One region of the Serratia bockelmannii genome, then DNA from elsewhere that is predicted to be linked to it. Evidence: predicted binding sites of a transcription regulator. Region 1 holds the regulator's gene; the other holds the start of a gene.
The links. The regulator PurR, encoded in region 1, represses purine synthesis genes. The targets are predictions, from matches to a motif close to CANGCAAACGTTTGCNTG.
Positions count from the first base shown of each region.

Region 2: the regulator PurR is predicted to act here: its motif matches at 14,218-14,235, upstream of cybB (cytochrome b561).

Region 1 covers NZ_CP196512.1:2,260,750-2,276,799, forward strand. Annotated here, with positions in the region: tRNA gene ACSJLU_RS10895 (tRNA-Val) at 70-146, opposite strand; tRNA gene ACSJLU_RS10900 (tRNA-Val) at 167-243, opposite strand; tRNA gene ACSJLU_RS10905 (tRNA-Val) at 264-340, opposite strand; gene ACSJLU_RS10910 (MATE family efflux transporter) at 522-1,898, opposite strand; gene ACSJLU_RS10915 (riboflavin synthase) at 2,138-2,788, shown strand; gene ACSJLU_RS10920 (I78 family peptidase inhibitor) at 2,843-3,136, shown strand; gene cfa (cyclopropane fatty acyl phospholipid synthase) at 3,210-4,361, opposite strand; gene punC (purine nucleoside transporter PunC) at 4,705-5,916, opposite strand; gene punR (DNA-binding transcriptional activator PunR) at 6,040-6,984, shown strand; gene purR (HTH-type transcriptional repressor PurR) at 6,981-8,006, opposite strand; gene cydH (cytochrome bd-I oxidase subunit CydH) at 8,331-8,420, shown strand; gene sodB (superoxide dismutase [Fe]) at 8,482-9,060, opposite strand; gene ACSJLU_RS10955 (C40 family peptidase) at 9,259-10,077, opposite strand; gene ACSJLU_RS10960 (Grx4 family monothiol glutaredoxin) at 10,494-10,841, shown strand; gene rnt (ribonuclease T) at 10,910-11,593, opposite strand; gene gloA (lactoylglutathione lyase) at 11,673-12,080, opposite strand; gene ACSJLU_RS10975 (alkene reductase) at 12,417-13,520, opposite strand; gene ACSJLU_RS10980 (TetR/AcrR family transcriptional regulator) at 13,608-14,213, opposite strand; gene eptA (phosphoethanolamine transferase EptA) at 14,331-15,968, opposite strand.
Region 2 covers NZ_CP196512.1:953,776-969,825, forward strand. Annotated here, with positions in the region: gene dinB (DNA polymerase IV) at 1-887, shown strand, start outside; gene pepD (beta-Ala-His dipeptidase) at 929-2,389, opposite strand; gene gpt (xanthine phosphoribosyltransferase) at 2,727-3,185, shown strand; gene frsA (esterase FrsA) at 3,327-4,574, shown strand; gene crl (sigma factor-binding protein Crl) at 4,635-5,036, shown strand; gene proB (glutamate 5-kinase) at 5,153-6,256, shown strand; gene proA (glutamate-5-semialdehyde dehydrogenase) at 6,266-7,519, shown strand; tRNA gene ACSJLU_RS04495 (tRNA-Thr) at 7,710-7,785, shown strand; gene ACSJLU_RS04500 (TM2 domain-containing protein) at 7,979-8,197, shown strand; gene ACSJLU_RS04505 (hypothetical protein) at 8,248-8,781, opposite strand; gene ACSJLU_RS04510 (hypothetical protein) at 9,268-10,383, shown strand; gene ACSJLU_RS04515 (hypothetical protein) at 10,387-11,091, opposite strand; gene ACSJLU_RS04520 (hypothetical protein) at 11,108-12,283, opposite strand; gene ACSJLU_RS04525 (hypothetical protein) at 12,280-13,566, opposite strand; gene cybB (cytochrome b561) at 13,620-14,144, opposite strand; gene ACSJLU_RS04535 (ABC transporter substrate-binding protein) at 14,413-16,014, opposite strand.

The DNA of each region.
Region 1 (16,050 bases):
TCGAGCGGTCGAGCAGAGACGAAACAACGGGAAGTATAACGCGATAGGGGGAGAGATAAATCAGCAATATGGTGCGTCCGAGTGGACTCGAACCACCGACCCCCACCATGTCAAGGTGGTGCTCTAACCAACTGAGCTACGGACGCACTGCACTGCTTCTGGAATTTGGTGCGTCCGAGTGGACTCGAACCACCGACCCCCACCATGTCAAGGTGGTGCTCTAACCAACTGAGCTACGGACGCACTGTACTGCTTCTGGAATTTGGTGCGTCCGAGTGGACTCGAACCACCGACCCCCACCATGTCAAGGTGGTGCTCTAACCAACTGAGCTACGGACGCATCTTTTCCTGTCTGTCATGGCTGACAGCGGGGACGAATATTAACGAGCTACCTGCGCGCTGGCAAGGGGAAAAGCGCAATTTTATTCGGTATTTCACGCGATTGCTGAGGTTGTGCGCAGTCCGGCGTTTTTTTCCGCAAACCGCAGCCCGGCCGGGTATGAAACCGGCCGGGAGCGGATTCAGCGCGTGGATCGCTGCAGGATGACGGCGGTCGGCTGTTTCTGCAGCCAGCGCATACGCAGCGCCATCATGATGGCGGCGAAGGTCAGGCCAATGATAAAGCCGATCCAGAAGCCGCTTGGCCCCATTGCCGGCACCACCACGTCGGTTAACGCCAGCAGATAGCCGCTCGGCAGGCCCAATACCCAATAAGCGATAAAGGTGATGAAGAAGATCGCTCGGGTGTCTTTATAACCACGTAGCACGCCGCTGCCGATCACCTGGATCGAGTCCGAAATTTGGTACAGCGCCGCCAACAGCATCAGCTGCGAGGCCATAGCCACCACCGCCGGGCTGTCGTTGTACAGCAGGGCGATCGGTTCGCGCAAGGTGGCGGTAAACAGCGCGGTGCAGACGGCCATGGTGATGCCGACGCCGATGGCGGAATAGGCGGCGACGCGCGCGCCTTCGACCGAGCCTTCCCCCAGACGATAACCGACGCGGATGGTGGCGCCGACGCCCAGCGACAGCGGCAGCACGAACATCAGCGCGCTGAAGTTAAGCGCGATCTGGTGGCCGGCGACCGCGACGATCCCGAGCGGCGAAACCAGCAACGCCACCACGGCGAACAGCGTGACTTCGAAGAACAGCGCCAGCGCCACCGGCATGCCGATGCCGATCAGGCGCTTCAGCGCTGCCCAGTCCGGGCCGCCGAGATCGCCGGCCTGGCGTTTGATGTCGCGCTGCGACGGCGCGCGCTTCACGTACCAGCGCATCATCAGGAACATGATCCAGTAGACGCTGCCGGTGGCGACGCCGCAGCCGACGCCGCCGAGTTCCGGCATGCCGAACTTGCCGTAGATGAAGATGTAGTTGATCGGGATATTCACCAGCAGGCCGAGGAAGCCGATCACCATGCCGGGCTTGGTTTTAGACAACCCCTCGCACTGGTTGCGCATCACCTGGAAGAACAGGTAGCCCGGCGCCCCCCACATGATGGCGTGCAGGTAGCCGACGGCTTTATCCGCCAGCTGCGGATCGATGTTGTGCATCATGTCGATGACGAACTTGCAGTTATACAGCACGACGATCAGCAGTACGGAGACGCCGGAGGCCAGCCAAAAACCCTGGCGCACCTGATGGCCGATACGATCGCGGCGGCCGGCACCGTTGAGCTGAGCGATAACCGGGGTCAACGCCAGCAGCAGACCGTGGCCGAACAGGATGGCCGGCAGCCAGATTGAGGTGCCGACCGCCACCGCCGCCATGTCGGTGGCGCTGTAAGCGCCGGCCATGATGGTATCCACCACGCCCATAGCGGTTTGCGATATTTGCGCGATAATGACCGGGATAGCGAGAGCCAATAAACTACGCGCTTCAATTAAGTACTTCTGCACGCATACACCTTTTCTATTTATATATGTGGGAGGGAGGGCTGCCGCGAGAGGACAACAATTAAAATAGCGGAATTTTGTCAAAAAGATTGTACCTGCTCGGCGTCGTTAAGCAAACGCCGCAGATAAATAGTTATTAAATGCGCAGCCATTCCTTTTTTACCGTCGCGGATTTGGTTTTCAGCGCCAACTGGGGCAAACTGCCGGTAGCGTTTTAACCTATTTAGCAAGAAGAGGCACATATGTTCACCGGTATCGTACAAGGCACCGCGCCGCTGGTCGCCATTGATGAGAAACCCAATTTCCGCACCCACGTGATCGAAATGCCTACCGAGCTGCTGCCGGGGCTGGAGCTGGGCGCGTCGGTGGCCCATAACGGCTGCTGCCTGACCGTCACCGCGGTGGAAGGCAACCGCGTCAGCTTCGATTTGATCAAAGAAACGTTGCGCCTGACCAACCTCGGCGATCTGGCGCTGGGCGACATCGTCAATATCGAGCGCGCGGCGAAGTTCAATGATGAAATTGGCGGCCATTTGATGTCCGGCCATATTATCTGCACGGCGGAGGTGGCCAAGATTTATACCTCGGAAAATAACCGCCAGGTATGGCTGCGCATGCCGGATGCGGAATTGATGAAATATGTGCTGCACAAAGGTTTCATCGGCATCGACGGCATTAGCCTGACCATCGGCGAAGTGGTGAATAACCGTTTCTGCGTGCACCTGATCCCGGAAACGCTGGATCGCACCACGCTGGGTAAAAAACGCCTCGGCGACAAGGTGAACATCGAGATCGATCCGCAAACGCAGGCGGTGGTGGACACCGTCGAGCGCGTGCTGGCCAACCGGGAAGCGACGCTGGCGGCGGCGGTGGCGCCGGCGCACAAAGACTGACAGCGATTCGGGCGTTGCCGCCGGAATCGAATCATAAGCAGAGAGGAGAAACGCGTGAAGTTTTATGGGAAAACGTTGTTGTTAACCGCGTTGCTGGCGCTGAGCGCCTGCAGCAGTTCGCCTGAGCAGGGCGCGGGCGCGCAAATGGCCGATGCGGACGATACCTGTGGCGCATCACAGTATCAAAACTTCGTCGGCAAACCGATGACCTCGCTGGAAGGCGTACGGATCGACGCCAAGGTGCGAGCCATTCCGTACAACTCTGCCGTCACCATGGATTTCAACCTGCGCCGCCTGAACTTCCTTGGCGACAGCGACGATAAAATCATCCGCGTTTACTGCGGCTAAGCCGTACGCTTCGAACGAGCAAAAAAGGCCCCGGCGATGTGACTACCGGGGCCTTTTTTGTCGGGCAAGTGGCTTAGCGGGCGACGCGGATGCCGCCTTCAACGCCTTTCGGGCTGAATACCACCTGCCACAGTTGCAGATCGCGCGCCCGGAACGCGCCGGCGCAGGCGTTCAGGTAATAGCTGAACATCCGCTCGAAGCGTTCGGAGTAGCGCGGGGCAAGCTGCGGCCACGCCTGTTTGAAGCGCTCGAACCAGGCCATCAGCGTGCGATCGTAGTCGGCGCCGATGTTGTGCCAGTCTTCCATCACGAAATGGCCTTCGCTGGCTTCGGCGATATGGCTCACTGAAGGCAGGCAGCCGTTCGGGAAGATATATTTGTTGATCCACGGATCGACGTTCATGTCGGTTTTGTTGGAACCGATGGTGTGCAGCAGGAACAGGCCGTGCGGCGCTAAATTGCGTTCTACCACATTGAAATAGGTGCGGTAGTTTTTCGGCCCGACGTGCTCGAACATGCCGACCGAGACAATGCGATCAAACTGCTGATGAAGATCGCGATAATCCTGCAGCAGGATCTGCACATCCAGCCCGGCGCAGCGAGCCTGGGCCAGCTTCTGTTGTTCGGCGGAAATGGTCACGCCGACCACCGACACGCCGTAATGCTTCGCCGCATAGGCAGAGAGGCCGCCCCAGCCGCAGCCGATGTCCAGTAAGCGCATGCCTGGCTGCAGCTGCAGTTTTTCGCAGATCATCCGCAGCTTCGCTTCCTGCGCTTCCTCCAGCGTGGTGGCGTCTTTCCAGTAGCCGCAGGAATACTGCATGTAAGGATCGAGCATCAGGGTAAACAGATCGTTGCCAAGATCGTAATGTTCTTTGCCGACGATCCAGGCGCGCTTTTTCGATTGCAGGTTGGTCAGGCGCGCGGCGGCGATCCGCAGGGTATCTTTCAGGTGGTGGGGAAGTTTCTTCTCCAGCCCGGCGCTGACCACGCGCTGGAAGAATATATCCAGCCGTTCGCACTCCCACCAACCGTCCATATAACTTTCGCCGAGGCCCAGTGACCCTTGTTGCAAAACGCGTTTAAAGAATTCGGGATTTTTAACCTGAATATCGAAAGGGCGCGATCCATTGATTTCGATACCGGCCAGACCGAGCATTTCGTGCGCGATGCGATACCACTGGTTATCCTGGATGCTCAGATCTTCTATACACGATGAACTCATAGCTTCTCCATCACCTTCTTCTGACTGATGACCCGTTAGGAAACAGCTTAGACAATTTCTGCGGGTGCATACGTATACCGACGGGAAATAAGCCCGCGGCGTCTGATATCCGACTATGAACAGAGGAAATTTAAAGAAACGACCCGACGCAAATGGCGCAGGATAAACGCCTCTTTAAAAAAGAGTGTGACGCAAGACGCGTACACAAGAGCTAATTGAGATATAGAGATTATAAGGTGTTACTTTATAAAGTTGTTTTTGAGTATAGGCGTGCCGAGGCGTTGACTCAACTGTAAATCGCACTCGGCGCGCATATTCTTTAAGTGATTATTAAGCTTGGCAATTATGACGCTGAGTTAGCATGTTTCCGCTGCGCCTTTTGCTGCGCATCGCCCGCTTTTCCCCGCTGGAGGAAATAGCCCAGCGCGGCGAGGATCACCGTAGACACCATCACCGTCACCGTCGCCAGCAGCGGCTGGGCAATAAACGCCGACACCAGCATGCTCGCCACAAAACACAGCCCCAACTGCAGCGTATTTTGCAGCGCGGCGGCTTTGCCGCTGCTTTCCGGGAACGGCATCAGCGCATTCGCCACCATGATCGGGTAGCCCGCGCCGTTGACCAGCGCCATCACGCAGAACGGGATCAGCAGCGTGGTGAGCGTCGGAGTGGTTACGGTCGCCACCAGATACAGCGCCACCATGCTGACACCATAAGCTACCAGCAGCCACGGCAGCAGGGTTTTGCCATTGATGCGTTTGAGCGCGGCGCGGCAGCCATAGCCCCCCAGCAGGAAAGCCAGCGTCTGCGGCACATAGCTCAGACCAATGTCGCTCGGGCCATAGCCCATATCACCAAGGATGAACGGCGAGCCGGTCAACCAGGCAAAGAAGCCGGCCGAGCAGGCGGCGTACATGGCGACGTTGCCGCTGAACACCGGGGATTTCAATAATTGCCAAAAACTGACGCTGCTTTTTGGCGCATCGGCGGCGGGTTGAGTTTTGGCGCGATCTTTGAGCAGCAACGTCGGCAGCAGCAGCAGGGCGGTGATAGCCAGCAACACGGCGAAGATCGCACGCCAGCTGGCGTGGTTAAGCAGCCAGGCGCCAAGCAGCGGCGCCAGCGCCGGCGACAGCGCGACCAGCGGCATGATGGTGGCGAATACGCGATTGGCCTGGCCTTCGCGATAGCGGTCGACCACCAGCGCTTGCCAGATGGCGGCGGCGGAACAGACGCCGACGGCCTGAATAAAGCGCAGTATCCAGAGCTGCACGGCATTTTCCACCCACAGCATGCCCAGGCAGCCGAACGCGAACAGCGTCAGGCCAATCAATAATACCGGTTTGCGGCCCAGCCGGTCGGAGAGCGGCCCCCACAGCAGCTGCGCGAAGGCGAAGCCGGCCAGAAATATGCTCAGGCTGGCGCTGACCGCGCCGGCGGATATTTGCAGTTCCTCCCGCATGGCGCCAAAGGCGGGCAGGTACATATCGGTCGCCAGATAACCCAGCATGCTCAGGCCGGCGAGATAGAACATAAAACCAAAGGAGTTTCGCATGGTATTTCTCGTTAATATTTTAGTGTCGCAGGTTTTTAGCGCCGGCCAGTGTATCCGGCTGGATCTCTGCTTGTGAAACGGTAATATTTGCAAAATGCTGTTAAAAAAATTGAAGGCAAAGCGATGTGGTCTGAATATTCTCTTGAAGTGGTTGACGCGGTGGCGCGCACCGGCAGTTTCAGCGCGGCGGCGCAGGAGCTGCACCGGGTGCCGTCGGCGGTGAGCTACACCGTGCGGCAGTTGGAACAATGGCTGGCGGTGCCGCTGTTTGAGCGGCGTCACCGTGATGTGGAGCTGACGCCGGCCGGCGCGTTATTTATCAAGGATGCGCGAGCTGTTATCAAAAAAATGCTCGACACACGCCGCCATTGTCAGCAGGTGGCTAACGGGTGGCGCGGTCAGCTGAATATCGCCGTGGACATCATCGTCAAACCGCAGCGCAGCCGCCAACTGGTGCTGGATTTCTACCGCCATTTCCCCGACGTTGAACTGATGTTGCAACCCGAGGTGTTTAACGGCGTGTGGGATGCGTTGGTGGACGGCAGGGCGGATATGGCGATTGGCGCCACCCGCGCGGTGCCGGTCGGCGGCGGCTTCGCCTTTCGCGACATGGGGGATATGAACTGGCTGTGCGTGGTCAGCCCGCAGCACCCGCTGGCACAATTGGCAGGGGCGTTGAATGACGATCGGCTTAGGCCGTACCCTGCGCTTTGTCTGGAGGACACTTCGCGCAATCTGCCCAAGCGTGTCACTTGGACGCTGGATAACCAGCGGCGGCTGGTGGTGCCGGACTGGACCTCGGCGTTCGACTGTCTGTGCGCCGGGCTGTGCGTCGGTATGATGCCGGCGCATCTGGCGCTGCCGCGGGTGCAGCGCGGTGAGTTGAAGGCGTTGCAGCTGCAGCAGCCGTTTCCCGCCAGCCCGTGCTGCCTGACCTGGCAGCAGGATAAACCGTCACCGGCGATGAGCTGGCTGCTGGCGTATCTGGGTGATGGAGAGACGTTGAATCAGGAGTGGCTGAGTGAGGTGGAGCCGGAAGCTGCGCAGGCTTCCGGCGCGGGGGATTAGCGGCGGTAGTCGATGAACGGGCCGTCGGCGACCGAGCGGCGTTCGATCAGCTTCGGATGCACTTCGATCACCTGCGACTCTTCGCGCTTGCTGATGATGCGATCTAGCAGCATGGTGAAGGCCATTTCGCCCAGGCGCTCTTTCGGCTGGTGAATGGTGGTCAGCGCCGGGGTGAAGTAGCGGGCGTTGCGCACATTGTCGTAGCCGATCACGGAAATATCCTGCGGCACGCGCAGGCCCAGCTCGTCGGCGGCGCAGATGGCCCCCATCGCCATGATATCGCCGCCGCAGAATACCGCGGTCGGCCGCTGTTTTTGCGACAGGATTTGGTGCATCGCCTTATAGCCGGACTCCGGCTCGAAGTCACCCTGGACGATCCACTCTTCGCGAATGTCGATATTCGCTTCCTGCAGCGCCTTCATAAAGCCCTGGTGACGGCCACCGCCGGTGTTGCGTGACAGTTGGCCGGGAATGGCGCCGATATCGCGGTGGCCGCGCTCGATCAGGTAACGGCCGGCCAGATAGCCGCCTTCGAACGCGTTATCGATGATGGTATCGGTGAAGTCGCCGCGCGCGGCGCCCCAGTCCATCACCACCATCGGGATGTTACGGTAGTCTTCCAGCATGCCCAGCAGCTGATCCGGATACTCGGAGCACATGACCAGCAGGCCGTCGACGCGCTTTTGCGCCAGCATCGCCAGGTAGGCGCGCTGCTTGTCGAGATTATTGTGCGAGTTGCACAGGATCAGGGTGTAGCCTTTGCTGTAGCAGCTGTTTTCCACCGCCTCGATCACTTCGGCAAAGTAGGGGGCTTCGCTCGAGGTGGCCAGCAGGCCGATCGACTTGGTGTGATTGACTTTCAGGCTGCGCGCCACGGCGCTCGGCGAGTAGTGCAGCTCTTTAATGGCGGCCCACACGGCCGCTTTGGTCTCTTCGGCGACGAAACGAGTCTTATTGATGACGTGCGAAACGGTGGTGGTGGAAACGCCCGCGCGTTTGGCCACATCTTTAATCGTTGCCATGTAAGGAATGACTCCTGAACTCACATGTTTACAGCATGTAAGTGTGATGTTAATCGTTTGCCTACGTAGATCCTTCTCCAGAGAAGCGAAAACTGAGTTTTTAGTGTGTTGAAGTCTTCAGCGCTTAATCAGGAGGGGCATGAATGCCGGTACGCAGTTGTGAACTGCGAATTTTGTCGCATATTGAACAAAAGTGGAAGAGGTAATCGAGATTATAAACCGGGAAATGATAACAAGATTTTATCGGCGAACTGTGGGAAAATGATTTGACGTACTAATTGTGCGCCTTTTATCCTTAGGAAAGCCCATTTTAAAGGAGTTGTCATGGATACCGAATTGAAGATGTCGCTGTTCACTACCGTCTGCGCGCTGGCGGTCATTATCGCTTTCAGCTTCGTTGCCGCGTTGAACTGATTTACCCCCGGTTATAAAAAAGGCGCAGCCAGGCTGCGCCTCATCACCTCAGAACCTGCGCTTACGCCAGGTTTTCCGCTGCGAAGGTCCAGTTGACCAACGCCCAGAAGTTTTCCAGGTATTTTGGACGCGCATTGCGGTAATCGATGTAATACGCATGTTCCCACACGTCAACGGTCAGCAGCGGTTTGTCTTCACCGGTCAGCGGGGTGGCCGCGTTGGAGGTGTTGACGATCGCCAGCGCGCCGTCCGGTTTTTTCACCAGCCAGGTCCAGCCGGCACCGAAGTTTTTCACTGCGGCATCGGTGAACTGCTCTTTGAACGCAGCGAAAGAGCCGAAGGATTTGACGATCGCTGCCGCCAGTTCGCCCTGCGGTTCACCGCCGCCCTGTGGTGACAGGCAGTGCCAGTAGAAGGTGTGGTTCCACACCTGCGCGGCGTTGTTGAAGACGCCGCCGTTAGAGGTCTTGATGATCTCTTCGAGCGATTTGCCCTCGAACTCGCTGCCTTTCACCAGGTTGTTCAGGTTAACCACGTAGGTGTTGTGGTGCTTGCCGTAGTGGTATTCCAGGGTCTCGGCGGAGATGTGCGGCTCGAGCGCGTTTTTCTCATACGGTAATGCAGGTAATTCAAACGACATTGCTTCCTCCTTTACAGCGCCATTCGCCTCTCGCCGGGCGAGAGTCATATGGGCCGTTTTTTATTGTGGTCATTCAATCTTAACAATTTTCATCATAAAAAACAGGAAGAAAAGCGAGAAATGCGCGTGGGGAGGTGCGATGGGCGATAGCTTGAGCAGGCGGTTGCGACCGGGGCCGCAACCGCACAGAGCAGGGAATTAACGGATAGTTTTCGGCGTTACTACGCGGCGTGCGCCGATGTAGTGGTTCTGCCAATAGTCGTTGTCGAGCTGGCTGATGCGGATCTCTTCACCGGTGCGCGGTGACTGGATGAATTTGCCGTTGCCGAGGTAGACGCCAACATGGTCCGCCACGCCGCGGTTGTTGATGCGGAAGAACACCAGATCGCCGCTTTCCAGTTCGCTTTTCTTGATCGGCGCCGCGTCGCGCAGGTGATACATCTCGTTGGCGGTGCGCGGCATTTTGATTTTCACCACGTCTTTATAGGCGTAATAGATAAGGCCGCTGCAGTCGAAGCCGGTGCGCGGCGAACTGCCGCCCCAGCGATAAGGCTTGCCCATCTGATCCATCAGCTTGGCCATCGCGGTCTGCTTGGCGTGTTGGTAGCGTTTTTTGTGCGCCGGGCTAAGTTTTAACGGCTTCTCGTCACGCACCAGTTTAGCGGTGGCCATACCGGCTTCGCGGTGGCGACCATAGCCTTTTTTATAGCCCTTCTTCGGCGGGGTGACTTTAATCTTGGCAGTTTTCTGCGCTTTGGCCTTGGGTTTTGCGCTGGCGATCTTTTTCGCGCTTTTCTCGCTTTTCGCCTTGGCGGTCTTGGTTTTTTTCGCGGGGGCCGTCACTTTGGCTTTTTTAGCGGCTTTGTCCGCTTTCTTTTTTCTGCGGTCATCGGGCCGCGCTTCATTAGCATGGCTTTTACGCTGCTCGGCGGCAACACGCGCCTGTGGCGCAGCGTGCGCCAAATTGAAGAAGAGCTGCGTAAACAGCAGCGCAAAGAGCGTAAGAATTAAACGCATGTCGACGTCACCAACCTTGGCCCCGAAGCGGATATCGAAAGAGTTACAGTATTCCCGAATTTCGCCATATAAAACAGCGAAGAACTCATAAATAATAATCCATATTGTGAGAAAACGTTAATGACATTTTTTTTGTTTCAAAATCAGCCTGTTGGTGTATAAAAAAGCGCCAGTCGGCGGTGGCGGATATAATTAAGTCGCGCCGTCATCGCGGCGCAATATATTAGTGAAATGGTCGGATTAAAAATGTTATTCTCAACGTATGTTTTGACCGGAATGACGTGGCCGGTGAAACGCGATCGGCGGCGGGCGAATATCCTTGCAAAAGATGGCGTTTTCTTGCGACTGTTCCAGCCGCTACAATAGCCCGCGTGATGCATGTTGTAGCCATGAAATGTGGCTTGAGGAAGCAATAAATGACGACGACACTTGAAAAAATTCAGCACCAGATCGCTGAAAACCCGATTCTGCTGTACATGAAAGGTTCGCCAAAGCTGCCGAGCTGTGGCTTCTCCGCGCAGGCAGTGCAAGCGCTGTCCGCCTGCGGCGAGCGTTTCGCCTACGTGGATATTCTGCAAAACCCGGACATCCGCGCCGAATTGCCAAAATACGCCAACTGGCCGACGTTCCCGCAGCTGTGGGTAGACGGTGAGCTGGTCGGCGGTTGCGATATCATCATCGAAATGTATCAGCGCGGCGAACTGCAGCAGCTGATCAAAGAAACGGCAGAAAAGTATAAAGCGCAGGAAGACCAGCAGTCTTAATCGACAGGCTTGTGGTTATCGCGTAACGGGCGGCGCCAGTGCAAACTGGGCCGCCTTTTTTGTTGGGCTTATTCGGCGAGATCGCCGGCGGGCAGCGGCCAGCCGCCGAGACGTTTCCAGCGGTTAACCAGCTCGCAAAACAGCAGGGCGGTTTGCTCGGTGTCGTACAGCGCAGAGTGCGCCTGGCTGCTGTCGAACGGCATACCGGCGGCGATGCAGGCTTTCGCCAACACCGTTTGGCCCAGCACCAGGCCGCTCAGCGCAGCGGTGTCGAAGGTGGCGAACGGATGGAACGGATTGCGCTTCAGGCCGGCACGTTCGGCCGCGGCCATCAGGAAGCTGTGATCGAAGTTGGCGTTGTGCGCCACGATAATGGCCCGGTTGCACCCGCGCTCCTTGAGCCCTTTGCGCACCGCTTTGAAAATGGCGTGCAGCGCGTCGTATTCGCTGACCGCGCCGCGCAACGGGTTGTGCGGATCGATGCCGTTAAACGCCAGCGCTTCCGGCTGCAGGTTGGCGCCCTCGAAAGGCTCCACGTGGAAGTGCAGAGTCTCGTCCTGCTGCAGCCAGCCATCTTCATCCATTTTCAGCGTCACGGCGGCGATCTCCAGCAACGCATCGGTATTGGCGTTGAAGCCGGCGGTTTCAACATCTATTACTACGGGATAAAACCCACGAAAACGACCACTCAGGGCGTTAAGATCACTTTTTTCGGCCATCAGTTTCTTATCTTCATCGAATGCAGCGCGCATTATGGCAAATTTTGCGCCCGGTTGCAGGCGCTATCGCGCGGAGAATCAGCAGGGCGCCAGCGCGCCCTGAAGGGGTGGCTTAATGGCCGAGGCCCTGACCGGCGTGTTTGTTTTCGATCAGCTCAATTTTGTAGCCGTCCGGATCTTCGACGAAGGCGATCACCGTGGTGCCGCCTTTCACCGGGCCGGCTTCGCGGGTGACCTTGCCGCCTGCGCGACGGATGCTGTCGCAGGTGGCGGCAACGTCGTCTACGCCCAATGCCAGGTGGCCGAAGGCGGTGCCCATATCGTAGCTGTCAGTGCCCCAGTTATAGGTCAGTTCGATAACCGCGCCTTCGCTCTCTTCCGTATAGCCGACGAAAGCCAGGGAGTATTTGTACTCCGGGTTTTCGCTGGTGCGCAGCAGACGCATGCCTAATACCTTGGTGTAAAAGTCGATGGCACGTTGCAGGTCACCGACGCGGATCATGGTATGGAGTAAGCGCATAATTCCTCTGAATTGACTGTGCCGTGGCAGACGGCGGGTGGATTGAAGCACAAGCGAGTATAGCCTTGTCCTACAAGGGAATTCAATGTGACGAATGAGTGACAATGTCACCTGTCGGGGTTGGAGCGGTGGTGTTTAAATATTGATCGAACTTACCGATCGATACGAAGTAATTGATCTGCACAATCAATTATCAATTCCCCACATAACCGTGTAGAAATTGAACTGCAGCATAAACAACACCAGGGAACCCCGGCCCGCCTTGTGCGGGCCTTTTTGCGCGCGACGCATAAAAAAACGGCCATGCGATTGCGTGGCCGTTGGGGTCAGGACGGGTTACTTCGCCAGAAACGGATAGTCGGTATAGCCTTCGGCACCGCCGCCGTAGAAGGTTTCTGGCTTAGGTTCGTTCAGCGGGGCGTGCTGACGGAAACGCTCGACCAGATCCGGGTTGGCGATATAGCTGCGGCCGAAGGCCACCGCGTCGATGAAGCCTTTTTCGATTAACGCTTCGGCTTTTTCGGCGGTGTAGGCGCCAGCGCCGACGATCACCCCTTTAAAGTGGGCGCGCACCGAGTCGCGGAAGGCGTCGGAATACGGCTTGCCACCGGCCCAGTCCGGTTCGGAGATGTGCAGGTAAGCGATGTTGCGCTTATTCAGCTCTTCCACCAAATACAGCGCCGCTTCTTCCTGATCTTCACCGTTGTCCAGCCCATTGAACGGCCCCAGCGGCGAGATACGAATACCGATGTGCTCGGAACCCCATTCGGCAATGGTGGCATCGACTACTTCCAGCGTCAGGCGGGTGCGGTTCTCAATGCTGCCACCGTATTGATCGGTACGTTGGTTGGAAGCCGGTGACATGAACTGGTGCAGCAGATAGCCGTGGGCCGCATGCAGTTCGATGAAGTCGAAGCCGGCGTCACGCGCGTTGGCGGTCGCCTGGCGGAAATCGTTAACGATGCCCGGGATCTCGCTGGTTTCCAGCGCGCGCGGCGTAGAGGTCGGTACGCGTACCCAGGCGCCGGTTTCATCACGCACGGTGGTGCGGGTGTCGGCGTTGATGGCCGAAGGCGCGACCGGCGCTTGCCCGCCCGGCTGCAGGCTGGCGTGGGAGATGCGGCCTACATGCCACAACTGTACGGCGATGTGGCCGTTTTTGTCGTGTACCGCCTGCGTGATGTGTTTCCACGCGGCGATCTGTTCCGGGGTATGCAGGCCTGGCGCACCGGCGTAGCCTTTCGCCTGGAAGGAGATCTGCGTCGCTTCGGTCACGATCAGGCCGGCGCTGGCGCGCTGCGCATAATATTCCGCCATCAGTGGCGTAGGAATATCGCCCGGTTCGATGCTGCGCAGACGCGTCAGCGGAGCCATAAACACGCGGTTGGGCAGGGTGACGGCGCCAACCTTCAGCGGAGAGAGCAATTTTTCAGTCTTCATAGTGCATCCTGTATTTAATAGACCGGTCGTCTAGTGATGGGCGATAAAAAAACACGAACTGCATTTTCACGAAAAAAGACGGTGGTGTTACGGCTGCGGCGGGCGCAGCAGCAACTCGATGCTTTCCAGCGCGCTGGTTAACGGCGCCAGCGAGTGACGGATCTTGGCGCGCAACGAGGCGCCGAGCCACAGTGAATACAGCGTTTCTGCAGTCGCCGCGGGGCTCATGGCCACCGACAGCGAGCCCTCTGCGATACCGCGCTCGATGGCCTCCTGCAAGTGGCCGATCACGCGAGCGGTGCCCGTTTCCAGCGCATGGCGCATCGGTTCCGACAGATCGCTCACCTCGGCGGAAAGCTTCACCGCCAGGCAGGCGTTATGGCATTCGCTGCGGCAGTGATAGCTGATAGCCTGGGCGTAATAGCCGAGCAGCTGGTGGCGGGCATCGCCGCGTCTGTCGGCAAACAGCGCCTGCATCTGTGCGTCATAATGCGTGAAATAGCGTTGCAGCATCGCTTCGCCGAAGGCTTCCTTCGAGCGAAAATAGTGGTAGAACGAGCCTTTCGGCACGCCCGCGGTAGCCAGCAGTTCGCTCAGCCCCATGCCGGTAAAGCCCAGGCGCAGGCTGAGGGTTTCGCCGGTGGCGAGCAGATGTTCACGTGTATCCACGTTGCAATGCGTTGATTTGGTCATCATGGCGCCGAGTATAATAGACCGATTGGTCTAGGTCAATGGGAATAAAAAAACCGGCGCACAAAACGCCGGTTGTCTGCAAACTATTGTGCCCCAGCGGCACGCGGAAGTTAAGCGCTACGCCGCGTTGCGGCAACGCTGCAGGATATCCAACTGGGATTGATATTCGCGGGTCTGTACGTTCAGCATGCCCAACAGGGTGTGGAACAGGTTGTCCTGCGACACGTCGTCCTTTTCCGCCAGCGTGTTCAGGCACTGGCGATCAATGCCGAAATTGCGCTGATAGTCGGCAGACATCCACATCAGGAAAGGCACGTGCGTTTGCTGACTCGGCGCGAAGACATAAGGCGTGCCGTGCAGATACATGCCGTTTTCCCCCAGCGATTCGCCGTGATCGGATAAATAGACCAGTGCGGTATTGAACCGATCGTCATACTGCCGCAGCAGCTTGATGGTGGCATCGAGCATTGCGTCGGTATACAGGATTGAGTTGTCGTAGGTGTTCACCAGCTGTTCATGGCTGCAATCCTGGATCTGATTGCTGTTGCAGGTTGGCGAAAACGTCTGGAATTCTGGTGTGCTGCGGCGGTAGTAAGCCGGGCCGTGGCTGCCCATCTGGTGCAGCACGATCACGCCGTCGTCATTCAGACTATTGATATAGTCGTTCAGCTTGTACAGCAGCACGTTGTCCATGCAAACCTCACCGTCACAGTCCTGCGGCAGTTTCAGCTTGGTCATGTCCACGTGCGGCACCCGGTCACAGGCACCTTTGCAGCCGCCGTCATTATCGCGCCACAGCACATTGACGCCGGCATGCGCCAGCACGTCGAGCATACCTTCTTGATGCGTTGCCTGAGTCGCGTCGTACTCCTTGCGGGGCATGTTGGAGAACATGCAGGGGACGGAGATCGCCGTTTCGGTGCCGCAAGAACTGGCGTTCTTGAAGTAGACCACGTCGTCCTGCTTCAGGCGCGGGTTGGTTTCGCGCCCGTAACCTCCGAGGGAGAAGTTTTCGGCGCGGGCGGTTTCGCCCACCACCAGGATCACCAGCGTTTTCTTGGTCTGCTTGGCGATCAGCGGCCCTTTACGCGCGTCTTCACCGATCTTGACCAGCGGCAGATTGCGGGTGAAGTAACGTTGTTCGGTAAACTTGATGGTGCCGGCCACGAAGTTGGAAGGCGTCAACATCTTCACCACGCTTTTATTGTTGCGGATCAGCGAAGCGTAGTCTTTGTAGAACAGCGCGGCGACGATCAGGATCACCACCAACGACAGCATGACGTTAGCGGCGCGCAGCCCGACCATGTACCACCAGGGGCGAGTCTGGCGAATTTGGGTGAAGCAGACCGCTACCGCCGGCAGAATGCCGAGCAGCGCCAGCCACAATCCCATGCGCGGCGTCAGCAGCGCGGTCGCCTCCTGCGGGTTGGTTTCGAAGGCGTTTTGCATCATGTTGCCGTCGATCACCACACCATAGCTGAACATGAAATAGTTGGCTGCGGCGCTGCCGAGCAAGAAAAAGATGATCAACGGCTTACGCAGGTAGGGCACGGTCAACACGCTGAAGATAATATTCAGCGCACAGAAGATCACCACCGGCATGCTCGCCGCGAAAATCACGCTGTGGACGCTATCGAAGGTGATATATGACCAGGCGCGATGCAGGAATAACGCGTTTTGAAATAGAGTGAAGAACAGGGCGGTGGCGAGGGTAAAACCGAGGCTGTTGCACTGTAAGCGTTGACGTAACCACATTGCCAATGTCGGGATCCTGAAAGTAGATAATGTCGTGAAATCTACCGGATGAAACTTAAGAAAACCTTAGAAATTCAGAATA
Region 2 (16,050 bases), 1.3 Mb from region 1:
CGGCGATGGCGCTCAAACTGTGCCCGCATCTCACCCTGCTGCCGGGGCGCATGGCGGCCTACAAAGAAGCTTCGCTGCACATCCGCGAAATCTTCGCCCGCTATACCTCGTTGATCGAGCCGCTTTCGCTCGACGAGGCCTACCTCGACGTGACCGACAGCCCGCAATGCAACGGTTCGGCGACGCTGATCGCCCAGGAAATCCGTCAGGCGATCGCCGCCGAGCTGGACCTCACCGCGTCGGCCGGCATCGCGCCAATCAAGTTTCTCGCTAAAATCGCCTCCGAGATGAACAAGCCGAACGGGCAATACGTGATCACGCCGGCGCAGGTGCCGGCGTTTTTGCAGCAGCTGCCGCTCAGCAAGATCCCCGGCGTCGGCAAGGTGACCGCCAAGCGGCTGGAGGAAGTGGGGCTTATCACCTGCGCCGACGTGCAGCAATACGATTTGGCGCAGCTGCTCAAGCGCTTCGGCAAGTTCGGCCGGGTGCTGTGGGAGCGCTGTCAGGGCATCGATCGGCGCGAAATCTCTCCTGAGCGGCTGCGCAAATCGGTGGGGGTGGAGCGCACGCTGGCGGAGGATATTCACGACTGGGAAGACTGCGAAACGCTGATTATCGACAAACTCTATCCCGAGCTGGAGATGCGGCTGCGCAAGGTGAAGCCGGATCTGCACATCGCCCGGCAGGGCGTGAAGCTGAAGTTTCAGGATTTTCAGCAAACCACCCAGGAGCACGTGTTCCCGGTGCTGAACCGGCAGGATTTGCTGGAGGTGGCGCGGCAGGCGTGGCGCGAGCGGCGCGAAGGGCGCGGCGTGCGGCTGGTGGGGTTGCATGTGACGCTGCTCGATCCGCAGCTGGAGCGGCAGCTGGCGCTGTCGTGGGAATAAAAAAGCCGGCGGTCGCCGGCTTTTTGCGTTAAGCGTGCAGATTACGCGCGCTCAGGGATTGCTTTCAGCAACGAGGTCAGCAGCTTCCAATACAGGCCGACGCTTTCGATATGCACCTGCTCATCCGGCGAATGCGGGCCGGTGATGGTTGGCCCGATCGATACCATGTCCATGTTTGGATATGGCTTTTTGAACAGACCGCATTCCAGACCGGCGTGGATCACCATGATGTTCGGCGTCTTGTCGAACAGATCCTGATACAGCTCGCGCACCAGGTGCATCACCGGCGAGTCGGCGTCCGGCTGCCAGCCCGGGTAGCCGCCCTTCGGCGCCACTTTAGCGCCGGCCAGCTGGCCCAACGCGGTCAGCATCTCGACCACGTAGTCTTTGCCACTGTCGATCAGGGAGCGGATCAGGCAGATGATTTCCGCTTCGTTTTCGCTGGTGGTGACCACGCCGACGTTCAGCGAGGTTTCCACCACGCCTTTCACCGCGTCGCTCATGCGGATCACGCCGTTCGGCGTGCCGTTCAGCAGCGCCAGGAAGCGCTGCTGGCTGTCGGCGCTCAGCGCCAGCGAAGCGCTGGTGGTCGGCTCCAACAGCACGGTGATGTTCTTCTCTTTGGCGGAGAGTTCGTTCTGCAGCACGGCCAGGAACTCCTGGCTCAGCGCTTTCAGTACGTCGGCCTTGTCCGCCGGCACCGCTACCACCGCGGAGGCTTCACGCGGGATGGCGTTGCGCAGGGTGCCGCCGTTCAGGTCCAGCACGCGCAGGTTCAGCGCCGCCGCATGGGCGAACAGGAAGCGCGCCAGCAGTTTGTTGGCGTTGCCCAGCCCGACGTGGATCTCGGCGCCGGAATGGCCGCCTTTCAGGCCCTTGAGGGTCAGCTTCAGGGTTTGGTAACCGGCCGGCACCGCTTCGCGCTGCAGCGGCAGGGTGGTGATGAAGTCGATACCGCCGGCGCAACCCATGTAGATTTCGCCTTCTTCTTCGGAATCGGTATTGATCAGGATATCCGCCTGCAGCCAGTTCGGCTGCAGCCCGAAGGCGCCGTCCATACCCGCTTCTTCGGTCATGGTCAGCAGCACTTCCAGCGGGCCGTGCTCAACGCTGTCGTCGGCCAGCACCGCCAGGGCGGAGGCCATGCCGATGCCGTTGTCGGCGCCCAGCGTGGTGCCGCGTGCTTTCACCCACTCGCCGGCGATATAAGGCTGGATCGGATCCTTGGCGAAGTCGTGCACGGTGTCGTTATTCTTTTGCGGCACCATGTCCAGGTGCGCCTGCAGTGCGACCGGCTTGCGGTTTTCCATGCCTTTGGTGGCCGGTTTGCGCAGCAGGATATTGCCGACCTGATCACGCTCGGCGTGCAGGTTCTTTTCTTTGGCCCAGGTGAGGATGTGCTGCGCCAGCGCTTCTTCATGATAAGAAGGGTGCGGGATAGAACAGATCTTGGCGAAAATATCCCACAGCGGCTGTGGCGAAAGCTGAGACAATTCAGACACTATAAGTCTCCTGTGACGGCAGGCTCCGACAGGACGGGCATGCCGCGCGGTTAAGGTGAGCGGGTATCTGTGCGTCGTGGCACGATCGTCAGAGAATATCACTTTATTTCCGGCGGTGCGCCCCCCGTATTGTGCGGTTTAAGCGCTTGATCACATGGCTTCGCTGCGGGAACGCTCGCTTTTTCAGCATCAATCACCGAAAAGCCGCCCGGCGGAAATCGCGAGGTTTTCCTCGGTACAGCTGGAATTCAACGCGGCCAGTCTCTATAATCTCGCGCAACCTTTTTTCCCCTGAACTACAAATAAGCCGCTTCACCGCCGGCTGGGACACGATTCTATGAGCGAAAAATACGTTGTTACCTGGGATATGCTGCAAATGCACGCACGCAAGCTGGCGCACCGCCTGCTGCCTGCCGACAAATGGACAGGCATCATTGCCGTAAGCCGCGGCGGTCTGGTACCGGCGGGCCTGCTGGCGCGCGAACTGGGCATCCGCTATGTGGATACCGTCTGCATTTCCAGCTATGACCATGACAACCAACGCGAAATGAAAGTGCTCAAGCGCGCCGAAGGCGACGGTGAAGGCTTCATCGTGGTGGACGATCTGGTGGATACCGGCGGCACCGCGAAAGCGATCCGCGACATGTACCCGAAAGCGCATTTCGTCACCATCTTCGCCAAGCCGGCGGGCCGTCCGCTGGTGGACGACTACGAAGTCGACATCCCGCAGGATACCTGGATCGAACAGCCGTGGGACATGGGCGTCAGCTTCGTTCCCCCGATCGGCGGTCGCTAAGTCCAGCCAGTTCCAGCCCAACGCCCGGTTATGCCGGGCGTTTGCGTTATCTTGGTTTATCCCGCCAGAGTTAGGTACACTACCTCCAGTTAAGTAGGCCTTTTGCGGCCTATCGCCAGATTTACGGAGGCTGTTGTTACCATGGCACAGGCCAACCTTTCTGAAATTCTTTTCAAGCCCAAATTCAAACACCCTGAAACCTCGACGCTGGTGCTGCGCGCGCGCAACAAAGTGAGCGCCGCCATGCATTCCGCATTGGAGGGCGACACCACCGGTAGCTGGTACCGCATGCTGAACCCGCTGCTGTGGGCTTGGCGCGGCGTCAGCCCGATCGAAATCCACGAAGTGTTGGCGCGCATCGCTGCCTCTGACGCCGAACGCAGCAATCCGCAGCGGCTGGATACCGTGGTGGGCTACCGCAACGGCAACTGGATCTACGAGTGGATCCATCAGGGCATGCAGTGGCAGCAGCGGGCGACGGAACAGCAGGATCCGCTGCTCGGCGGCGAGTACTGGCTGAAGGCCGCGAGCCTGTACAGCATCGCCGGTTACCCGCACCTGAAGGGCGACGAGCTGGCCGAACAGGCGGAGATGCTCGCCAACCGCGCTTACGAAGAGGCGGCGCTGTTGCTGCCGTATCAGCTGAAAGAGCTGGAGTTCCGCATCGAAGGCGGCGGCAGCGTCACCGGTTTCCTGCACATGCCGGAGAAGGGCGAGGCGCCGTTCCCGACGGTGCTGATGTGCGGCAGCCTCGATACGCTGCAGACCGACTATCATCGCCTGTTCCGCGACTACCTGGCGCCGCACGGCATCGCCATGCTGACGCTCGATATGCCGTCGATCGGTTCTTCGTGCAAATGGAAGCTGACGCAGGACTCCAGCTACCTGCACCAACAGGTGCTGATCCAGCTGGCCTCGGTGCCGTGGGTGGATCATCAGCGGGTGAGCGCCTTCGGCTTCCGCTTCGGCGCCAACGTGGCGGTGCGGCTGGCCTATCTGGAGCCTCAGCGGCTGCGCGGCGTAGCCTGCCTGGGGCCGGTGGTGCATCGCCTGCTGTGCGACAGCAGCACCCAGTTGAACGTGCCGGACATGTATATGGACGTGCTGGCCAGCCGCATGGGCATGGCTAACGCCTCGGACAACGTGCTGAAGGTGGAGCTGAACAGCTACTCGCTGAAAATGCAGGGGCTGCTGGGGCGCCGTTGCCCAACGCCGATGATCTCCGGCTACTGGGAGCGCGATACACTCAGCCCGAAAGAGGAGTCGCAGCTGATCGTCACCTCCTCGGTGAGCGGCAAGCTGGTCGCCATCCCGCGCACCCCGGTTTACGACAGCTTCCACCGGGCGTTGCTGCAGATGTCCGGTTGGCTGAGGGACAAAATGCGTTAATTAGTTGCTAAATTTTAACAGTTTGTTAAAAAGAGTGGTCTACATTGAGGAGGTTAGAGAATGACGTTACCGAGTGGTCACCCTAAAAGCCGACTAATGAAACGTTTTGCCAGCTTGGGGCCGTACCTGCGTGAAGGGCAATGTGAAAACGACCGTTTTTTCTTTGATTGTTTGGCCGTCTGCGTCAATGTAAAGCCCGCTCCGGAGAAGCGTGAGTTCTGGGGCTGGTGGATGGAGCTGCAGGCGGAAGAGGCGCGCTTCACCTATTCGTACCAATTCGGCCTGTTCGACAAGGAAGGCGACTGGACGGCGCAAAACATTAAGGATGATGAAGTAAACGCCAAGCTGGAAGACACCCTGCGCGACTTCCATCGCCGCCTGGGCGAGCTGCTGGCGACCATGGAACTGGGGCTGGAACCCGCCGACGATTTCAAAGAAAAACTGATCAAACTCTCCGCCTGACCCCGTTTGACCACGTATTGTGCTGATTTCGCGTTGTGCCTGTTGGCATAACGCGTCTCTCCTGTTACAAAGACCTTTGCACTCTTCTTCTCATCATTACACACGGCAGAAATACTATGAACGGCAGCCAGACATTGGTTGTGAAATTGGGCACCAGCGTGTTGACCGGCGGATCGCTGCGTCTGAACCGCGCCCACATTGTCGAATTGGTGCGCCAATGTGCGCAGCAACACGCCGCGGGCCACCGCATTGTCATCGTCACTTCCGGCGCCATCGCCGCCGGGCGCGAACACCTGGGCTACCCCGAGCTGCCCGCCACCATCGCCTCCAAGCAGCTGCTGGCAGCGGTAGGGCAGAGCCGGCTGATCCAGCTGTGGGAACAGCTGTTCTCCATTTACGGCATTCACGTCGGGCAGATGCTGCTGACGCGTGCCGATCTGGAGGACCGCGAGCGCTTCCTCAACGCGCGCGACACCATGACGGCGCTGCTGGATAACCGCATCGTGCCGGTAATCAATGAGAACGACGCCGTCGCCACCGCCGAAATCAAGGTGGGCGACAACGATAACCTGTCGGCGCTGGCGGCCATTTTGGCCGGCGCCGACAAACTGCTGCTGCTGACCGATCAGCAGGGCCTCTACACCGCCGATCCGCGCAACAACCCGCAGGCCGAACTGATCCGTGAAGTGCACGGCATTGACGACGCGCTGCGCGCCATCGCCGGCGACAGCGTCTCCGGTCTGGGCACCGGCGGCATGGGCACCAAGCTGCAGGCGGCCGACGTGGCCTGCCGCGCCGGCATCGACGTAGTGATCGCCGCGGGCAGCAAGCCGGGCGTGGTGGCGGACGTGATCGAAGGCAAACCGGTGGGCACCCGTTTCCACGCGCTGGAAACCCCGCTGGAAAACCGCAAGCGCTGGATCTTCGGCGCGCCGCCGGCCGGTGAAATCACCGTCGACGATGGCGCGGTGGAAGCGATGATGGCGCGCGGCAGCTCGCTGCTGCCGAAAGGCATCCGCGAAGTGAAGGGCGACTTCTCGCGCGGCGAAGTAATCCGCATCCGCAACCAGGCGGGGCGCGATCTGGCGCACGGCGTCAGCCGCTACAACAGCGACGCGATGCGCATGATCGCCGGGCACCACTCGCAGGAAATCAGCGAGATCCTCGGTTATGAATACGGTCCGGTGGCAGTGCACCGCGACGATATGATTGTCAGTTAAGGAGTGAGCATGCTGGAGCAGATGGGGAAGGCCGCCAAGCAGGCCTCCTGGCAGCTGGCGGTGCTGAGCACGGCGAAGAAAAATCAGGTGCTGTCGGTGATGGCCGACAGGCTGGAAGCCAACAGTGAAGCGATCCTGCTGGCGAATGAACAAGACATGGCGCAGGCGCGCGCCACCGGCATGAGCGAAGCGCTGCTCGACCGCCTGCTGTTGACCCCGGCGCGGCTGGCGGCGATCGCCAACGACGTGCGCCAGGTATGCCGCCTGAACGATCCGGTCGGCCACGTGCTGGACGGCAACCTGCTGGACAGCGGGCTGAAGCTGGAGCGCCGCCGGGTGCCGCTCGGCGTGATCGGCGTGATTTACGAGGCGCGGCCGAACGTCACCATCGACGTCGCCAGCCTGTGCCTGAAAACCGGCAACGCGGTGATCCTGCGCGGCGGGAAAGAGACGCACAACACCAACCAGGCGACGGTGAAAGTGATCCAGCAGGCGCTGGAACAGTGCGGCCTGCCGGCGGCGGCGGTGCAGGCGATCGACAGCCCGGATCGCGCGCTGGTGAAAGAACTGCTGCGCCTGGATCGCTATGTCGACATGCTGATCCCGCGCGGCGGCGCCGGCCTGCACAAGCTGTGCCGCGAGCAATCGACCATCCCGGTGATCACCGGCGGCATCGGCGTGTGCCACACCTACGTGGACGCCGACGTCGATTTCGACAAGGCGCTGACGGTGATTGAAAACGCCAAGATCCAGCGCCCGAGCGCCTGTAACTCGCTGGAGACGCTGCTGGTGAACCGCAGCATCGCCGCCGAGTTCCTGCCGGCGCTGAGCGCCAAAATGGCGGCGGCGGGCGTGACGCTGCACGCGGCGGAAAACGCGCTGCCGCTGCTGCAGGGCGGCCCGGCGACGGTGGTGCCGGTGAATGCGGAGGATTACGACGACGAATGGTTGTCTCTGGATCTGAACGTATTGCTGGTGGACGATATCGATCAGGCTATCGACCACATCCGCACCCACGGCACCAACCACTCCGACGCGATCCTCACCCGCTCGCTGAGCAGCGCCGAGCACTTCGTGCGCGCGGTGGACTCCTCGGCGGTGTACGTCAACGCCAGCACCCGCTTCACCGACGGCGGCCAGTTCGGCCTGGGCGCGGAAGTGGCGGTGAGCACCCAGAAACTGCACGCCCGCGGCCCGATGGGCCTGGATGCGCTGACCACCTACAAGTGGATTGGCTACGGCGACGATCTGGTGCGCAGCTAAGGCCGCATTGCGGTCATAAAGAGGTCGGGGCGCAGCATGCTGCGCCCTGATTGTTTTTGGAAAAGAGGGTCTGCACGACAGTCTGGTTGCTTGCAAAACAACCAAACGCCCCGGCGGCTATTGACTCATTTCGCGCGCAGGTCTACCTTGTTCAACGCACTTCCGGCTTGCCCCGCAGGCCCGGCTCGATGCCGATATAGCTCAGTTGGTAGAGCAGCGCATTCGTAATGCGAAGGTCGTAGGTTCGACTCCTATTATCGGCACCATCTCTCCTTCAGATTCCCTTTGCTTACCTTTTTGCCGGTTAAACAACCGTTTAATTAATCACTGTTATAATTACCCCTGTTGAGTCTTGATGGGGAATGTTTTCTCCTCAAGCATTGCGATGCGGCGCTCTGTGGAGCGGCATCCGTTTTTAGGCATGCCGGTGGTTCGGTGAGAAGTAAGGAGAAGTGCACTATGAGCAGAAAAGACAAGCTCGCGGCGGCCCTGCTGGCCATCTTCCTGGGTGGGCTGGGCATTCACAAGTTTTACCTGGGGATGAAGTGGTGGGGGCTGTTCTACCTGCTGTTCTGCTGGACGGGGATCCCGGCAATTGTCGGCTTTATCGAAGGCATTATTTATCTGTTCCAATCGGAAGAGAAGTTCAACCAGAAATACAATCCTGGTCTGATTTAAGGCTTTGCTGACGGCGCTTCCTGTTGCGGGAAGCGCCGTTTTTCATTCCGCTACTGTTTCTTCATCATCATCTTGCCGCGCATCTCTTTACTCATCATTTTATTCGAGCTGGAAATGACGCAGTTATATTGCTTGCCTTGGTTGATGATCATAAAGGTGCTGACCGGATCTTTAAAATCCTTGTCGATGGTGAAATAAATATAGGCCTGCGGCAGCGCGGCCGGTTTAAAGGCGCCGAAGGCATACACATCCGCCAGGCCCAGCGCGGAGAGATCGACCGTCAGTTCCATAGGCTGTTTGTCATTTGGCGATGGGAACATCGATTTGGCCGACATCATCATGGTGCTGCTGTTGATGCTGTAATCGGTTTTAACCTTCATGCCGATATATTTCGATTCCGGCATGGAAAGTTCTTTTTGGCAGGCGGCGTCGTGCTGTGGCGCCGGGCTGCCGTTTTCCATCACGGCGTGCACGTGTTCCAGCGTCACTTCCGCGCTGCCTGTGGTAGGCTGCGCATCGGCCGCGTAAGCCGCGCCGCTGAAGGCGGCCACAGAGGTAAGGATAATGCCCGTAACGATTTTCATTGTCGGTCTCCGGAATGCTAATAATGGTATTAATTGCGGTGTGTAGCCTATTGGCCCGATAAAATGCAAAGTGACCCGTTCCGCGGAGATAAAATACCCTCGGAATTTTTATAATTAATAGCGTTTCACCCACGCGGCATGCGAGGTTTGTTTAATTATATTGGGAGCCTTTCTCTTTTGTTTTTCAGTCTGTTTACCTGCATATAAAGAGTATGTATAAACATAGTCAATGTTTAGAATATGCACAAATTACTGCAGTTTTTTTTCCCTTTTATCTTTTGGTTTTTAATAGGGTTGCGAATATTGCATTGAGATACAGGGAGTTGTCTTTTCTACGTTCAAATCACTCTTTGAAGCGTTATTTATGTGATCTTTGTAGTCACAGAAATAACGCTGAAATTATTATCTTTCTATTTAACGGCTAATTATTCATGGCATAGGCTTCAACCCTTTGCGTTTCCTGCGCTAGAATCAGGCGGTTTTCTCGTGGAAAAGGATATCGCCATGGCCGCCTGGGCCTTTTTGATCGTCGGTTGGGGGTTGATTTGGCAGGATCACCCGATTTTCGGCGTGCTGTGCATCGCGCTGTTTGCCGTGCTGCAATGGGTGAAGTACGCCGCTAAAGGCGTGCAAGACCCCGAAGAGGCCGCAGAGTGGCGCAAAACCGACTGGCATTCGCAGCCGATTGAAATGGCGCACGCCGGCGACAGCGATCGGCAGATTGGCGGCGTGGGGGAGCTGGGCATGGGCGGCCCCAGTTTTTGGACGCTGCTGCTGCGTGACGGGGCGATTGTTCATGGCGCCTGTGCGGCGCCGCAGGACGTGGAGGGTGGCAAGCTGCGCCTGATCCCGACCCGCGGCCGCGAGGGTGAGGGGCTGACGGTCTACGAGCCTGCTGCCCGGGCGATGTATGCGCTGCCGGCATTGACCGATCGCGAGCAGGACGCGCTGGCCGCCGGCTCCGCCGAGGCGCTGGCGCGGCTGCGGGCGAGGTGTCGGCAGGCGGAGGCCACGCCGTTGCACCTTGTGCGCGGTCTGTGGGTGCCGCCGTGGACAGAGGATCCGGCCGATCGTCTGGAGATCGCCTTGCCCAACGGCCGGGTGCTGGCGGCGCGCTTGATGTTGCCGGCGAATCTGCGCCTGGCGGACGATCCTGCCGCGCTGCTGCACACGCCGCCTTATGAACTGTTGCTGGATAACCGGCCGACCGATCGCTTCGTGCGCGATCTCGAACGCGTGGCGGAATCCCCGGCGGGTGACGGTTTGAGCGTCGGCGGCTGCCAGTTCCGCGGCGAGCATATCGTCGATGGCCTATACCATCTCTACTTCGCCGGCGAGTGGTTCAGCCTGCTCTCGTATGCGCATAAACCGGCGGGCGGGCGCGGTTCGGACACCACCTTTTTCGTCGAGCGGGTCGAGCCGCAAGACGGCGGGGTGTTTGTGATTGAGTGGGATGCCTACAGCGTGGGGCCAGGCGGGCGTGAGCCGCGCGTGCCGGCCCCGCCGGTATTGGTTATCGCGGTGAGTTGGCAGGAAACGCCGCTGCAGTTGCCAACGGCCAACAACCGCGTGACCGTGCGCTTGCCCAACGCCGCGGCGTAAGGCTTAAGGCAGCACCCTGACTTCGCCGTCGTGCAAGGTCAGCACCGCGATCGGGCTGCCGGAGAAGCACTCCCTAAAGATCCAGTCGCTGGGCCGAAACGCCGCCGCAGGCAGCCCGGCCTGCCACTCCTCCCACTGCGGGGTCGGCTTATCCGGCGGTAAAGAGAAAGAGACCAGCCAACCCGCTTCGCAGTGCACCCTTTGGCCGCTCGGGCGGGTAAAGGTGTGCGCACCTGCCAGCTCCATCACCGGCGGTAAAACCTCGAAGGCGATGATCGGCACGCCGGCCACGCTCTGCGGCTGAGGAAAACGCACGGCGGTCACGCCGTTCATCGTGATAGGGCTGTCTTCGGTGCCGGGCAGGCGTGGCTCCTGGCGGTTTACCCAACTGCCTTTCGGCAGCGTCGTTTCACCGAACGGCTTTGCCTCGTCGAGCGTCAAGTAGCTGCGTTGATTCCAACGATCTTCCGCCCGCTGGCTCTTGATGTCCTGGATGGCCATGCCGATCAGCATCAGCGCGAACGCCACCGGGTAGATCGCCAGCGCCGAGGCCAACAGATAGCCGCCCCAGGAAAGCGGCGGGCGCGGGCGGCCGCAGCGGGCGGCGGCGTAGCGCCAGCCCCACCAGGCGAGCAGGATGCCGGCGAGCAGCAGGGCCAATAACAGCGCCAGCAGGCCGGCGGCGCCGGCGCCATAACCTAACAGCATGGCAAGTTCCTTATGTTCACGGCGTGGTGGAGCGATAGCGAACGAAGTAGGGCAGCGCCGGGATCTCCCCGTCATCGTCATAGTGGCTTTCTGGTTCGATCACGGTTTGGCGCGCGTCGTCGCGCCCGTTGTACCGGTACTCCAACGGCTGTCGGTAGTGCACGTCGGATGAGCGCAGATCGAAAATCAGCGAAAGACGCGCATCGCCGTTATCCGTTTGGGCGACCAGCTTATCGTTGCCCGCCCAGAGCTGATACAGCGATTTATCGCCGGTCTCCAGCAGCACCTTCAACTGCCCGTCGGATTGATAACGCAGAAGCTGATACAGCCCTCTGTCCAGCGTTTGTGCGATCAGGTAGATGCCGCCGTCCGGGGCTTGCGCGCTTTCCTCCACGCGCACCAGCAGCCAATGCATTTCAATCACCTCGCCGGTTTTACCGTTAACGGCGATGTGTAACGCGCCAGATCCGAGCACCGGGTTCATCCAGAAATGCACGCGGTCGCCATCAATGGCGGTGAATATCTCGGGTACGGATTTGCGCTTACCGGAGGCGTAAGCCGTCGGTGACTCCTCCTCGCCGCGCTCAAAGCCCAGCAGCTGCCGCGCGTCCAGCAGCGCCGGCAGATCCAGCGTCTGCCGCCAATGGGCGCCGAAGTCCGGGCTGTAGAATACGCCTTCGGTGCTGATGAGATACAGCGCGCGTTTTCCCGGTTGCGCCACCAGTTTGCCGCCGACAAAGGAAGGCCGGTTGTCGTCGCCCTCCGGCCAGGGGATCAGCGCCCCGATGGTACCCCGTTGCACATCAACCAGCCTGCGGCCCTCAGAGAGAAAAAGCACGCACTCCTGCTCGCCGCAAACCGCATCGTGGATCAAGTCGTCGAGTTCCCCCAGCATTTGTAACCCTTTTGGGCCGGCAAACAGCACCTGGCTGAGGTAGTTGGCCGCCCAACCGTAAAAGCTATTGTACGCGCGGTCTTCACTTCTTTTGCTGGTGAGCAGCAGGGCGCCGTCCGGCGCCGGGTAGCTGTGGATGAGATCGTAACGGGCTATCGTCGGCAACGCCTGGTCGCCCCGAGTCCATTGCCACTGCGCATAGCGTTGCTCAGGGGCGAGCAAATAGACGCCCAGCGCGCTGGCTAAAAACAGCGTCAGGATAATAAGGGGTCTTTTATAAAGCGCTAACGTCATCATTTCAGCTCCGTCACCTGAGCCTGCCGCCACAACCTGCGGCGCAGATTTCGCAGGTATTTAAACGTTTTAAACGTGCGGTGCTGGTCAAAAGAGTACAGGCGACAGATCTGGGCGAAACCCTCGATCAGCAGCGCCAGGCCGCTGACCATCAGCATCAGCAGCAGAATAATCGGCGGCAATTCACTGCCGAGGCGCTTCAGGGTCCAGGCATCCAGGTAAAAGCCCGCCGGGGTATCGGCGTTATCCACCACCGTCATGCCGAGCACAAAACACGCCACGATTGCCCCAAAAATGAAGACAACGCGCGCGCACAGGTTAAGGCCGGCTTCGGTGAAGTAGCGGCTGCCGCCGATGAGATAGGTTTGGCGATCGCGATGATTGATGATCCCACGCACCGTCGGCAACTCGGGGACGGTGTCGTTCTCGCAATACAGCACCTGCAGCGGATCGCCTTTGGCGATGAAAAGCGGATGTTGCCGACGAAATACCGGGTGCAGTTTGGTATTGGGGACGTTGAGCGCGCGGGTCGTCAACGCGAAGTGCGTCTCCTTCTGACGCCACGCATAAGTGTCCAAATACTGCACCTGCCGCGGGATCTCATAGTGGCAGAGTTCGTAGCTCAGGGCGTTGACCGTCTCTATGCTGGAGGCCTCGACGCCCTCGGGGAGGGGGAACTCGGTTTGTGGCATTGCGGGCACTGGCGCGGCGTCTGCGCGGACGGCCCGGTATCTGATGCCGGGGATTTTCAGGCTGAGCGAGCCGGGCGGCGTGACGTCTTGCCCCTGCAGCACGCGATCCAGCGCTCTGAGCAGGCGCCTGCGGCCGCGGTGCGCAATCAACAGGAGCTCCGAACCGACGAACAGCACCATGCCGATGCCGATAAGGCCGGCGATGATGGCGATAAAGAACAGGACGATGGTCAGCCAGGAATCTTCCCGGTCCATGATGAAAAAGGCCGCCGGGAAACCGCCGGCCAGCGCCGCGCCCAGCAGCAGCAGGGCGAAGTATTTCAGCTTATATTTCAGCGTTCTGTCAGGCTCCAGCCGGCCTTTCGTGCCGTGCAGCAGCCAGTGCAGCCAGTAGCTGCCGTCCCGCAGGCGGTGGGCGCCGATCTTCACCCGATCGCCGGCAGCGAGCCTGGCCAGCAGATTTTCGCTGTCGCTGAAGTCATCGCGATAAAAAAAGAACGTCTGGCCGGAGGCGATGATCCTCACCAGATTGTCGGGCGCCGTCTGTTGGCAAGCGCATTGCTCGACGGTCACATGAAAAAATTGGGTTTGCATATCATTCCCTGTCAGCAGGCGTGGCCCGAAAATTCATCCCTGGCGCCGGATGGTCAGCGCTTTTTCATCAGTGGCAGCATGCGCACCAGCGCATTGTCCTTGACGATATAGTGGTGGAATAGTGCGGCGGCGGTATGCAGGCCGATCAGCCAGTAGCCGAATGACGCCAGCGTTTTGTGCCAGCCGATAATCGCCCGCGCCTGCGGCCGATCGGCCACGTCGGCGAACGGCATCGGCAGGCCGAACAGAAACCACTCCTTACCCCCTAGATAGCGCGAATAGACCCCCAGCACCGGCAGCGTCAGCAGCAGCAGGTAGATCAGGGTGTGCGTCAGGTGCGCCAAGCCGGTTTGCCACTTCGGCGGTTTGGGCGCGATGGCGGGCGAGGGGTGGCGCCAGCGCAGGAACAGGCGGGCGATCATCAGCGCAAATACCGTTACGCCGCAGCTGAAGTGGGTGACAACCAGCACGTACCAAGGGGCGCTGCCCGGTTCGGCAAAGCTCCGCAGCTCGATGGTGACACAGGTGATGACCAGCAGGATCGCCACCAGCCAGTGCAGGCGAATTTGCCACGGCATGTAGGTGTTCTGCACCGGGTTACCTTTTGATGTTAAAGGGTCTGTGGGTCGATGGTAACGAAATGTTACATCGGAGGAAAGCGCGTGCGCGCAATTTAGGCAAAACGCCAGGTTCAGCTCGCTTATTAAGCTATTGGTTTAGTGGGATATGCGTCTGGTGATAGGTGAGCGCCGTAAGTTATGAAGTTAATAATGATAGGTTCAGAGGCTGGCAGCTTATTAAGCGATGAAGCGGGTTGCGCCGCAGTCCGCGCTGCGGCGCCTAAGATCAGTTCAATTTGGCCTTGGCGAAATCGCTGCCGTTCACGTCCACCACATAGCCGCTCAGGTTGCTGCGGGTGGCGTAGAACACTTTGCCGGTGGCCAGCGGCAGCCACGGCGCCTGTTTGGCGAAGATCACCTGCGCCTGTTGATACAGCTTGGCGCGCGCCTGCGGCTGGTTCTCCTGGATCGCCTGCTGGATCAGCCGGTCATAATCCTTATCGCACCAGCGTGCCACGTTGGCGCCGCTCTGCACGCCGGCGCAGCCGAGCAGGGTGGCGAAGTTGTCCGGATCGCCGTTGTCCGAGACCCAGCCGTACAGCGCGCTCTGTTGCTCGCCTTTGCGCAGCCCGGCCAGATACTGCCCCCACTCCCAGGTGACGATCTTGGCCTTCACGCCCACCTTCGCCCAGTCGCTCTGGATCATCTCGGCGATGCGCTTGGAGTTCGGGTTGTAAGGGCGCTGTACCGGCATCGACCAGATGTCGGTTTCAAAGCCCTGTTCCAGCCCGGCCTGCTTCAGCAGCGCGCGCGCCTTCTGCGGATCGTAGGCGTACTCCGGCAGTTTGTCGTTGTAGCCCAGCATGCCCGGCGGCAGCAGTGAATTGGCCGGCGTGCCGCTGTCTTTGAACACCGCGGCGACGATCGCTTTCTTGTCCACCGCGTAGCTCAACGCCTGACGCACCAGCAGGTTGTCGAACGGTTTTTTCTGGGTGTTGAACGCCAGATAGCCGACGTTCAGCCCGGTAATGTCGTGCAGCTGCAGGTTGCCGTCGGCCTTGATGGCGGCGAACTGTTCCGGCAGCGGCGCGGGGATGATCTGGCATTCGTTGGTTTTCAGCTTGGCCAGCCGGGTTTGCGGATCCGGCGTGATGGAGAAGATGAGGTGCTTGCTGGCCACTTCGCCCTGCCAGTAGTGCGGGTTGGCGATGTAGCGGATCAGCGAATCCTGCTTGTACTGCTGCAGCGCAAACGGCCCGGTGCCGATCGGCCAGTTGTCGACGTATTCCGGCGTGCCCTTTTTCAGCATGGCGTCGGCGTATTCGGCGGACAGGATCGAGGCGAAATCCATCGCCCAGTCAGCGACGAAGGCGGCGTTGGGCTGGCTCAGCGTGAAGCGCACGTGATGCTCGTCCACCGCTTCCACCTTGGTGATCAGCTTATCCAGGCCCATGTCGGTGAAGTATTCATAGTTGCCGCCGGAGACCTTGTGATAAGGGTTAGCGGGATCCTTCTGCCGCATCACGGTGAACACCACGTCTTCGGCGTTGAAGTCGCGTGTCGGGGTGAAGTATTTGTTGCTGTTGAATTTCACGCCCTGGCGCAGGGTAAAGGTATAGGTCTTGCCGTCCGGGCTGACGCTCCACTCGGTGGCCAGCGACGGGGCCGGGGTTTTATCGCTTTCGCGCAGCGTCACCAAGCGGTTGTACAGCACCTGCGAGGTGGCGATAAAGGTCGGCCCGGAGCTGGAGAGCTGCGGGTTGAACGATTCCGGCGAGGCGACGGTGCAGTACACCAGCGCATCGGAAGCGGCCAGCGCGCCGCCCGCCGACAGCAGGCCGCAGCCGGCCAGCACCAATCCGGCGATAGGGTGTTTTAAAAACGTCAAGGCAAGATCCTCAGGTGGAGTGGGCCGTTACCGGCG